Regions from separate parts of the Pseudarthrobacter quantipunctorum genome, predicted to be linked through region 2. Evidence: predicted binding sites of a transcription regulator. Region 2 holds the regulator's gene; the other holds the start of a gene.

Region 1 (5,791 bases), 1.4 Mb from region 2:
GATGCCGATCGCGTTCAGGCGTTTGGCCAGGCGCCCGGCGATGCCCCAGATTTCCTCCACGGACAGGCGTGCCAGCAGTTGCTCCCGCACGGCAGCAGGAACGCTGTCCCAGTGGCATACCCCGCCAAACGCGGGGTTGTTCTTGGCCCACTTGTTGCACAGCTTGGCCAGCGTTTTGGTGGGCGCGATCCCAACACATACCGGGACGCCGACGTTGCGGCGGACGGCGTTCTTCATGGTCCTGCCCAGGGCAAGCAGCTGCTCCGGCTGACCCTTCACCCCGAGGAAGGCTTCGTCGATGCTGTAAACCTCCAGCCACGCTGAGTACCTCCCGAGCAGCTCCATGACCCGGGCGCTGATGTCCCCGTAGAGCTCGTAGTTGCTGGACCTGGCCACCAGCCCCCATTCCTTCGCGCGGGGCGCGAGTTTGAACCATGGCTCGCCGGTGGCAATGCCCAGGGCTTTCGCTTCGGGGGAGCGGGTCACGGCGCAGCCGTCATTGTTCGAGAGCACCACCAACGGCCTGCCCTCCAGCGAAGGATCGAAGGCACGTTCCGCCGAGGCGTAGAAGCAGTTGACGTCCACGTGGGCGATCTGCGGCATCTGCCGCATGATGGCAGGCTTGCTCATGGCCGTGCCCGCAGACGGCCGCGGCTAGACATGGTGCAGGCATCTCGTGGCCACGCCCCAGATGGTCAGCTCCGAGAGGGCAGGCACTTTGATGTCCGGATACTTTGGATTTTCCGCCTGCAGCACCACTCCTGTGGCAGTCAGGCGCAGGCGCTTCACAGTCAGTTCCCCGTCCAGTACGGCGATGACCACGGACCCGTCCTTCGGTTCCAGCGCCCTGTTGACGATCAGCTCATCACCGTCACTGATGCCGGCACGCTCCATGGAGTCTCCCGTCACCCGGACAACAAAGGTGCTGGTGATGTCCTTGATCAGGTGGGCGTTCAGGTCAATCCGGCCATCAAAGTAGTCCTGCGCCGGCGAAGGGAACCCCGCGGCGACGGGTACCGGCGAGATCAGCACCGAGAACAATGAGGCGCCCGCATCTATCACGCGGGGACCGATAATAACGCCCACAACACACCTTTATTCGAATATATGTTCGATTACTTCAGTGTAGCTCCTGGCCCTGACAATGCCACTCCTTGCGGAGTTGCACCCGATCAGTCCAACGGGGGCATTCAGTCTTGTTCCTTCCCCTATCAACCTGCCATCAGAGTGCCGGCTGGAGGACAGTGCCACGCACGGTTCCGGCCCAAAGAATTCGCGTATAGGCCAGGTGTTGCTGCTTTTGTTCAGGTACCGAGTAGGCGCCGTTCGTGGGCGAATGCAACCAGTTGGAGCCGGGTGCGGAGTTCCAGCTTGTCCAACACGCTGCGTAGATGACTCTTAATCGTGGCTTCCGAGACGAACAGGCTCTGCGCCATCTCGCCGTTGCTGAGCCCTTTTGCGGCAAGCAGGAAAACGTCCCGCTCACGCACGGAGAGCAGGTCGAGGACCGAAAGGTCCGGGCCGATTGCAGGTGCGTTACGCGCAGCGTGCTCGAAGAGGGAGTGAATGGAGCCTGGAGCGATCACAGAGTAGCCGGAGTGAACGGTGCGGATGGCCGCCAGCAGGAACTCCGGCTCAGCGCTCTTCAGGAGATACCCGCTGGCCCCAGCCTGCACTGCCTGTACCACCGCCTGGTCCCGGTTGAAGGTGGTCAATGCGATGATTTTGGGTTTGTCGGTGCCGGCATCAATGGCGTGCTGCACGATCTGCCGGGTGGCTTCGATGCCGTCCATGACCGGCATGCGCAGATCCATCAGCATCACGTCGGGACGATGTTCGATCGCTAGCTCTATCGCCTGCTTCCCATCCGAGGCTTCGCCCACGAGGCCCATGTCATCCTGGCTCTCGACGAGCATACGGATCCCCGCACGGAACAGATGCTGGTCATCCACCAACGTCACGGTAATTCGTGACCCGGTATCAGCCACGACCGTCTACACCTGGATCAGACGTTGACTGGCGTTCGAGGCTTGTCCGGGTGAGCACAAGTGCGGGTTCCGAACTTGCGATGTCAGTGAGCGGGGTTGTGGCTGCAGGGTGCTGGGCGTCGTTGCCGGACCCAGCCTCCGGGGCGCCGTACGGAATGAAGACCGTCACCCGGAAGTGTTCTCCGTCCGGGCCGGCCGTCAGCCAGCCGCCGGCGAGATGCGCGCGTTCGCGCATGCCGGGAAGTCCGCGGCCGAGCCGGGGCGGCCCCGGATTGGGGGCGGACTTCCCGGCCTTAGATATCGTCGAGGCCACATGCAGCGCGAGGCCGGGTCCAGTCCAGTCAAAGTGGAGACGCACGTCCGTGCCGCGGCCGCCGTGTTTGAGGGCATTAGTCAGGCATTCCTGGACGATGCGGAATGCGGCCACCTCCTGACCCGCTGAGAGTGTCACAGGCATCCCAGATTCGCTGGTGTGGATCTTCAGATTATTGCCTCGTTGCATGCCGTCAATTAAGGGCAGGATGTCGCTTAGCCGGGGCTGAGGCGTAACCATCCCGTCGTCGTGGACACCCTCGATGACACGCTGCGCGTCTACGAGCGCGCTTCGGGCCGACCGGGCGATGGTGTCCAAGGCGCTGAGCACGGCCTTGGGCTGGTCCTTGCTCAGATAGCGGGTCCCGTCGGCTTGCGCGGCGATAACTGCAAGAGAATGCGCGAGGACATCGTGAAGGTCCCGAGCGATGCGTGTGCGCTCCTGTTCGACAATTAGGTCTATTTCCGTCTCCTTCAGGCTGCTTTGGGCCAACTCTCGTGCCCGGAACAGGCTGCCACGTTCCTGATAGAGGGCGAGTAGAAGGCCGGCGGCTGCGCAGGCTGCCGCGATCAGGAGGAGCAGCGCGAACAACTGCCAGCCGTATCTCATGAACATTGGCTGGTCACCGACATTGATGGGCGCGAACCAGCCGACGCCCCCACCGTATCTCCACGAGAGCATGAGAACGGTCATGAGGGCTACGAAGACCAGGTTTGCACCCGCTGCCATGTACCGCATTCGTGGTTCGGCGGTCCACAGGATGAAGCCCAGCGCGATAAAGGAGCCCAGGTAGATGGCCCAATGATTGGAAGCCATTGGGGGCAAGGCAAAGCCTAACTGTCCGGACAGTAGCGCCGCGGTGAACCCGAGGGACACTAATGGCTTCCAGGAAGCAGTGGCGACAGCCAATGTCATCAGCACCAGTGGCCATCGCCCTGACCACGTCAGCCAGGAGTCGCCCATGCGGCCAGCCTCGGCCACGCACCATAATGAAAAGAAGATCACGGCCGCCGCGAGTGGACCCCAACGCCGCGTGTATTTCAAGAATGCTTCCATGCCTGCCACCATATCCACGCAGGTCAGGCCGGATTCACCGGATCACGGCAATCTCAACCTAAAAGCTAGATGATTCATTCTTTGGGCCAGCTGCCCAATGCGAACTGAAGGCGGCGCTACGCAAGTAACCGCGATTGACCGGGCTTCCTTAAAAGCAGGAGTGGTGCTGTCCTCACGGGACAGCACCACTCCTGCTTCCAGCCGATTCCTGTCAGCCGGCGACGGCGGGCCGCGACTCCCGCACCACCGACGGCGTGAACTTCGCCCCGGTGTCCGGGAAGGAGGGCACCTGGATGCGGGCGTGGGTGTGGACTTCCTGAACCGTCCGGCGGGTGTGCTCCGCGATCTCCTCCATGGTGGCCACCCACATGCCGTCCATCCCCTTGACCCGCTCAATCAGACGCTCCAAAGCCACGGCCTTGGAGGGCCGGCCGGAGATGAACGGATGGTTGGTGAGGACGAAGCAGCTGCCCTGCGCGTGGTGTGCCTCGGCCTCGAGCGTCCACATCTCCAGGACCTTCGCCGGGCTTTCGATGACGCCGCTGCCGGTGACGCCGGGGTAGAACGCGTACTGTTCCCAGTCGTCCAGCGCCCAGTCCACCGGGATCTCCACAATGTCCCTGGAATCACCCGGGGCGACGCTGAAGCGGTAGGGGGCATCGCCGTCGAGCAGGCTTGAATCGTAGAGGAAGCCGCGGTCCGCCAGGAGGGCTGGGGAGTGCCAGTTCAGTTCCCACCACGGCGCCCGGTAGCCAACAGGCTCAACCCCGGCCATCTTGGCCAGCGCCTCCAGGCCGCGGTCAATGTAGCGTGCCTCCGTCTCGGCGTCGATACCCTGCATCGGCTCGTGCAGGTAGCCGTGGTGCGCCACCTCGTGCCCCGCGTCCACGATGCGCCGGACGGTGTCCGGATAGCACTCGGCCGTAAAGCCGGGGATGAAGAACGTGGCGCGGATGTCCTGCCGCTGGAGGATCTGCAGCAGCCGGGGGACTGCGACCTTGGGCCCGTAGGACTGGTGGGTCATCAGGGACATCCGGCTGGTGCTCTTGGGATCGTGGGCGATGGTGCAGGATTCGGCGTCGACGTCGAAGGTGAAGGAGGCTGCTGCCTGCTTGCCCTCGGGCCAGGTGATCGGGTGGGCGGAGTCCGGGAATGCTTCAAAGGTCATGGCAGGTGTTCCTAGGTTTAGAGGCCGGCCTGGGCGCTGGGCCGGGCAGGGATTCCGGCCAGCGCCGGGGCGGGCTGGGCGCTGGCTGACGGGGCGGATTCGAGGTACTTGCGGTGTACCCTCGGGCCCAGGATGGCGTAGCTCGTGGCGCTCGCCAGCCCGCCGGCCAGCCAGGACAGGTCCAGGCCGCCCATGGCCACGGCGAAGGGGCCCTGCATGGCGGGAACGAGGCCGTACATAAACAGCCAGGTGGCGAAGATGCCTACCAGGAGGGAGGTGACTCCCGCCCAGTTGACGCCGGGCAGCCGCTTGGTGCCGACGCCGTCGAACAGCCGTGCGGGGTTGCCGGGCCAGCGCTTCTCAATCCAGAAGTAATGAACCAGCATGACGCCGCCCCAGGCGGCCACCCAGGCCACCAGGCCGATGAGCCAGGCGTCCAGGACCGCCGCGAAGTCCTCCTGGAAGATGAAGAAGACGACGGCGATCAGCGAGAAGACGCCGACGAACAGGTTCAGCTTGCGGCGGCTGATAGTGATGTCCAGTGACTGTGTGGCCACGGAGAAGGTGTAGATGTTCAGGATGTTGGTGGCGATGGGGCCGTGCAGCACCATCAGCAGGACGGGCAGCGCCAGGACGCCGAAGTTCTGGACGATGAGCTTTCCGGGGTCGATCTCGCCGCTGTTGGTGGCCAGGCTGGCACCCAGGACGCCAAGCCAGACCACCGGAATGAACTGGCCCAGGACGGACGCCAGGTAGACCTTCTTCTTGGGAACTTCCGTGCTGACGAAGCGGGAGTAGTCGGCGGCGTACGTGAACCACGTGATGCCCCAGCCGATGCCGATGGCGGTCATCACCGCGCTCATGGCCGCGATCCGCTCGGAGCCTTCCAGGATGTTGCCTGCGGGGCCGGCGTAGGTCCAGTCGATCTTCATGCCGAACCAGGCAACGGCGGACATGACGGCCAGGATGATGATGGTGGGCGGGACAGTCCACTTTTCGAAGGCGGCGATTGCCTTGTAGCCGAACCAGGCGATGGCCACTTGGGTGGCCATGATTCCTGTAGCCACAGCAATCTTCCAGGCGTAGTTCTGCGCCGTGGGATCCACCCAGCCGAGCGTTCCGAACAGTGCCATCACCAGGTCCAGGATGATCCATGTGTTGACGGCGCACCAGCCGATCACCAGGAGGGCCTGGATGCTCGCGGGGAGGTAGTTGCCCCGCCGGCCGAAGGCGGCCCGGGCCAGGACCATGCCGGTGGCGCCCGTC
Region 2 (5,791 bases):
CGCCGACGAGCCCGATACCTGCCTGTTCGGGACCATGTCCCTGTGGCAGGGCGTGGACGTCCCTGGGGGGTCCTGCCGGCTGGTTGTGATAGACCGCATTCCATTCCCGCGGCCGGACGATCCCCTTATGACTGCGCGTTCCCGGGCCGTGGCACAGGCAGGCGGAAACGGCTTCATGTCGGTTTCGGCCACCCATGCCGCCATCCGGCTCGCCCAGGGCGCAGGCCGGCTGATCCGCTCCACGGGGGACAAGGGAGTGGTGGCTGTGCTTGACTCCCGGCTGGCCACCGAGCGCTACGCCGGGTTCCTCCGGGGAGCGCTGCCGCCGTTCTGGTCCACAACGGACCGGAAGACGGCAATCGCGGCCCTGGAGAGGCTGGCGGGCGAGAACGCCTGATGCCCAGGCCGGGGCAGTGTTTGGCTGAGCGGAGTGTTTGGCCCTGCGCAGGGCCAAACACTGCCCGGACCTGCTGTATCCAGCGGGGAACCTGGCTACAGGGACCGGAGCACTGACACGACCTTGCCCATGATGGTGGCGTGGTCTCCGAGAATGGGCTCGTACTGCGTGTTCTGCGGGAGCAGCCAGGTGTGGCCGTCACGCTGCCGGAACGTCTTGACGGTGGCCTCGTCGTCGAGGAGGGCAGCGACGATGTCGCCGTTGGCTGCATCCGCCTGGCGGCGGACCACTACCCAGTCACCATCACAGATGGCCGCGTCCACCATGGAATCCCCGGCCACCCTGAGCATAAACAGCTCACCCTGGCCCACCAGCTGCCGGGGGAGCGGCATAACGTCCTCCACCTGCTGGTCAGCCAGGATGGGACCACCAGCTGCGATGCGGCCAACAAGGGGAACCATTGCCGTGTCCAGGGCCGTGGGCAAATCCGTGACAGTGGCGCCGCCGCCTGGTGGCGCCACTGATGGCTGACTTGCCGGCCTGGCCGCACCGCCGTCCAAAGTCAGGGGCATCAGGACCTCCATGGCGCGCGGACGCTTCGGGTCACGGCGGAGGTAGCCCAGTTTTTCCAGCTGGGACAGCTGGTGCGTGACGCTGGAAAGGCTCGCCAGGCCCACGGTATCTCCGATTTCCCGCATGGACGGGGGATAGCCGTTCTCATTGACGGAACGCTGGATGGTTTCGAGGATCTTCTTCTGCCGTGGCGTCAGGCCCTTGGCGGTCCTCTTCGGTTGCGCGGTTGCCCTGCCCCCGGCGGCTGCTGCTGCCATATTCGCCAATGCCTTTCGGTGTCCGCCGGGCCTCTCCACGGCAAGGCCCTGGACGATCCCGCCCCATAATGTCAGACCCTGCTGATCGACTGTCCGGGTGGTTGTTCTTTCGTTCAAAACTAGGCCAGCCACACTGCTTTTTCAAACATTTGTTCTAGCGAGTCTCGACAATGTTCGTTGATAGGTGCTAAAACAGAAGAAGCAAAGTTCGAACATATGTTCTACTGCGAACACCAGCCATTCGAAAATGGCACCGGAAAGCCCCAGGGGGCGTCGGAGCAGAACATCCGGGCAGCACAGTATGGTCCAGGAGGGCTCAGTTCATGTCAGCTACATCTGTTTCGCGGGGTTCACGTCCACAGCTGCTCTCTGTGCAGCACCTTCTGTCCCGGCCTGAAGAGCGGCAGCCGGAACGGCCGGCCCCCCTTCCGCCCCTGCGGCTGACCCGGCGCGGCCGCATCGTGCTGATCGGGATTCCCCTGGTTCTTCTGGCCGCCCTGCTGCTCTCGCTGGCAGGCTTCTTCAACTCCCCGGCAAAAGCCTCCGACTCAGCCGCGGAGCTCCAGACGACCTCCGCGGTCACCGTGACGGTCCAGCCCGGCCAGTCGCTGTGGGGGATCGCAGCCGCCGTGGCGCCTGATCGCGACGCACGCGATGTTGTTGCCGACATCGTGCAGCTCAACAACCTCTCCGCAGGCGCAGTCTTCCCCGGCCAGCAGTTGTTCGTTCCCGCCGGCTGAGCTGCCATAGCCGGCAGCAGAGTCCGGACCGGCGGATGCGGCTTCATGGAATCAGCCAGTGGTGCACGCCGAGGGCGAACAGGAAGCCGTCACATTTTCCGGCGTCCGGCACGGGCACTAAACTGTTCAGGTGAATGACCAGCTAGAACGCCTGAACCGGCTTCCCCTCCGCAGCAACCTCCGCGGGCTTACCCCTTACGGTGCGCCACAGCTGGACGTCCCCATCCTTCTGAACGTCAACGAGAATACCCATGGTGTCCCGGCGGACGTGAGGGCGGCCATCAGCGCCGCGGTATCCGAAGCCGCCGCGGGCCTGAACCGCTACCCGGACCGGGAGTTTACGGAACTGCGCAAAGCGCTGGCGGAGTACTTGGGCCACGGCCTGGATGAGACCAACCTCTGGGCCGCGAACGGCTCTAACGAGGTGCTCCAGCAGATTCTCCAGGCCTTCGGCGGTCCCGGGCGCACAGCGCTCGGCTTTCCGCCCACATACTCCATGTATCCGCTGCTGGCCAGCGGAACGGACACCGAATACATCGTCGGTGAACGCGCCGAAGGCTACGGCCTCAGCGCCGAATCCGCAGCGCGGCAGGTCAAGGAACTGCAGCCCAACATCGTTTTCCTCTGTTCGCCCAACAACCCCACGGGGACCGGGCTCGGGCTGGATGTCGTGGAGGCCGTGTACGAGGCAGGTGAAGCAAGCCAGACCATCGTCATTGTGGATGAGGCGTACCACGAGTTCGCACACGACGGGACGCCAAGCGCACTGACGCTGCTGCCCGGCCGGGAGCGGCTGATCGTGTCCAGGACCATGAGCAAGGCATTCGCGCTGGCCGGAGCCCGGCTGGGCTACATGGCTGCCGCACCCGAAGTTGCCGACGCCCTCCGCCTGGTCCGGCTGCCGTACCACCTCTCAGCCATCACGCAGGCCACTGCCCTGGCTGCCCTCCAGCACCGCGAGGCACTGATGGCGGATGTGGAAGACATCAAGAAGCAGCGGGACCGCATCGTGTCGGAGCTGACGCGGATGGGCCTCAAGCCAGCAGCGTCGGACTCCAATTACGTCTTTTTCGGCGGACTGGAGAATCCGCACCGGGTCTGGCAGGAGCTGCTGGACGCCGGAGTGCTGATCCGGGACGTGGGGATTCCCGGCCACCTCCGGGTCACGGCCGGAACTGAGGCCGAAACCACAGCCTTCCTCACATCCCTGGAAAGCATCCTTGCAAGCCAGGCCACGCTTCCCGCCTAGACTGGAAGCAGCGGCGCTGGACGCCCTGAACCACCCCATCTGCCCAAAAGGACCCAAAGCATGAGTACCACCGGATCGAACGTGGCTGCGGCCCGCACTGCGCGCATGGAACGTGCCACCAGTGAGTCGTCCGTGCTCGTGGAAATCAACCTGGACGGCACCGGCACCTCGGACATCGACACGTCGGTACCTTTCTACGACCACATGCTCACGGCGCTCTGCAAGCACTCGCTGATCGACATGACCGTCAAAGCCACAGGTGACATCCACATCGATGTCCACCACACCGTGGAGGACGTAGCCATCACCTTCGGGGAGGTGCTGCGCACCGCGCTGGGAAACAAGGCCGGCATCCGCCGGTTTGGCGAGGCCACCGTTCCCCTTGACGAGGCCCTTGCCCACGCCGTCGTTGACGTTTCCGGACGTCCCTACCTGGTGCACGGGGGTGAGCCCGCCGGCCAGGAATACCACCTCATCGGCGGCCACTTCACGGGATCCCTTACCCGGCACGTCTTCGAGGCCATCACGCTGCACGCGGGTATCTGCCTGCACATGAACGTCATCGCGGGCCGCGATCCGCACCACATCGTAGAGGCCCAGTTCAAGGCGTTCGCGCGGGCGCTCCGTGCTGCCGTGGAACCTGATCCCCGTGTTGAGGGGATTCCCTCCACCAAGGGTGCGCTGTGAGCGGCCAGGTCCTGCGGGACGGTGCCATCATCGATCCCTCTGCTTCCCACAAGCTGCCCTCGCCCGAGGGCAAGCCCACCGTCACCGTCCTGGATTACGGCTCCGGAAATGTCCGGTCCGCCGTGCGGGCGCTGGAACGGGCCGGGGCGGAAGTCATCCTGAGCTCCAAGCCCGAGGACGTCCTTAACGCCGACGGCCTGGTGGTTCCCGGAGTCGGGGCCTTCGAAACAGTGATGCGTGAGCTCAAAGCCGTGGACGGCATCCGCCTCATCGGCAGGCGGGTGGCCGGCGGCCGGCCGGTCCTGGGCATCTGCGTAGGCCTCCAGGTCCTTTTTGAGGCCGGCGTGGAGCATGGCACCGAAGCTGAAGGCATGGGTGAATGGCCCGGCAAGGTGGAACTCCTGCCGGCCGATGTGGTGCCGCACATGGGCTGGAACACCGTCAAGGTGCCCGAGGGGTCGAAGCTGTTTGCCGGCGTCGAAAACGAACGCTTCTACTTCGTGCACTCCTACGGGGTCCAGGAATGGAACTTCGATGTCATCCAGCCGCGGATGGCCGCGCCCCTGGTCACCTGGTCGGAGCACGGCGCCCCGTTCATCGCTGCCGTCGAAAATGGCCCGCTCTGCGCCACCCAGTTCCACCCCGAGAAATCCGGTGACGCGGGCGCGCGCCTGCTGCACAACTGGGTGGATGCCCTGCGCAGGCCCTCCGCTGGCGGCCAGGCTGACAGCACGCAGGCCAACAGCACACCTGCCAACAACACTCCGGCCGACGGCGGGGCGCCGGCTTCGGAAGAGGGCTCCGCCTAGATGTGGTCCGTTCTCCTGATGGGGCTCGCCGGCGTACTCGTCGGCGGCGCCCTGTCTTTCAGGCAGCAGCACAAGCCGCTCTGGACCCAAATATCGTTTTATGTTCTTGCGGGCATGTCCCTGCTCGCCGCCTACCTGCTGACGCTGCCTGGCAACTGACCGCGGCAGGCCATCCTGCCCCCATCCTGAGGATTCAACATGAGCACTGCAACTGACCTGCCCGTTCTCGAACTGCTGCCCGCCGTCGACGTCGTCAACGGCCAGGCCGTCCGGCTGGTGCAGGGCGAAGCAGGCAGTGAGACGAGCTACGGAACGCCGCTGGAAGCCGCACTGAACTGGCAGCAGCAGGGAGCTGAATGGGTTCACCTGGTGGACCTGGATGCAGCCTTCGGCCGCGGCTCTAACGCGGAGCTCCTCCGCGAAGTGGTGGGCCGGCTGGACATCAAAGTGGAGCTGTCCGGCGGGCTGCGCGACGACGAAACCCTTGAAGCGGCACTGGATCTCGGCGTTGCCCGCGTAAACCTGGGAACCGCAGCGCTGGAAAACCCCGAATGGACCCGCCGGGCCATCGAGCGGTTTGGTGACAAGATCGCCGTCGGCCTCGACGTCCGCGGAACCACCCTCGCCGGCCGCGGCTGGACGAAGGAAGGCGGAGACCTCTGGGAGGTCCTGGGCCGCCTCGAGGAAGCAGGCTGCAGCCGGTACGTGGTCACGGACGTGACAAAGGACGGCACCCTGCAGGGGCCCAACGTGGAACTCCTCCGCCAGATGGTTGAGAAAACGGGCAAGCCCGTTGTCGCCTCCGGAGGCATCTCCAGCCTCGACGACCTCAAGGTCCTGCGTTCCCTGGTGCCGCTGGGCGTTGAAGGGGCGATCGTGGGCAAGGCCCTCTACGCCGGCGCCTTCACGCTGCCCGAAGCCCTCGACGTGGCCGGCCGCCGCTAAGGGCGCTCGCCGTCATGGGCAACGAATCAGGCACTCCGCCGCCCCGCCAGCTGCCGGGGCATATCGCTGCGGCGCTGGCAGGTGCCGGCGGCGCCACGGACTCCGCAGGACAGCCCTGGGCGGGCCGGAGCCTG

Evidence for each region. The regulator LexA, encoded in region 2, represses DNA repair genes until DNA is damaged. The targets are predictions, from matches to a motif close to TCGAACANNTGTTCGA.
Region 1: WHH00_RS17870 (LexA family transcriptional regulator) is a predicted target of LexA. The motif match lies at 1,100-1,115, and genes of this name have one in related genera.

What each region holds. Positions count from the first base shown of each region.
Region 1 covers NZ_CP148033.1:3,913,455-3,919,245, reverse strand. Annotated here, with positions in the region: gene WHH00_RS17875 (Y-family DNA polymerase) at 1-630, opposite strand, end outside; gene WHH00_RS17870 (LexA family transcriptional regulator) at 655-1,086, opposite strand; gene WHH00_RS17865 (response regulator) at 1,305-1,961, opposite strand; gene WHH00_RS17860 (sensor histidine kinase) at 1,981-3,357, opposite strand; gene WHH00_RS17855 (polysaccharide deacetylase family protein) at 3,569-4,525, opposite strand; gene WHH00_RS17850 (purine-cytosine permease family protein) at 4,543-5,791, opposite strand, start outside.
Region 2 covers NZ_CP148033.1:2,555,699-2,561,489, reverse strand. Annotated here, with positions in the region: gene WHH00_RS11630 (ATP-dependent DNA helicase) at 1-397, shown strand, start outside; gene lexA (transcriptional repressor LexA) at 493-1,227, opposite strand; gene WHH00_RS11620 (LysM peptidoglycan-binding domain-containing protein) at 1,551-1,967, shown strand; gene WHH00_RS11615 (histidinol-phosphate transaminase) at 2,098-3,216, shown strand; gene hisB (imidazoleglycerol-phosphate dehydratase HisB) at 3,277-3,903, shown strand; gene hisH (imidazole glycerol phosphate synthase subunit HisH) at 3,900-4,712, shown strand; gene WHH00_RS11600 (hypothetical protein) at 4,713-4,871, shown strand; gene priA (bifunctional 1-(5-phosphoribosyl)-5-((5-phosphoribosylamino)methylideneamino)imidazole-4-carboxamide isomerase/phosphoribosylanthranilate isomerase PriA) at 4,911-5,657, shown strand; gene WHH00_RS11590 (SseB family protein) at 5,672-5,791, shown strand, end outside.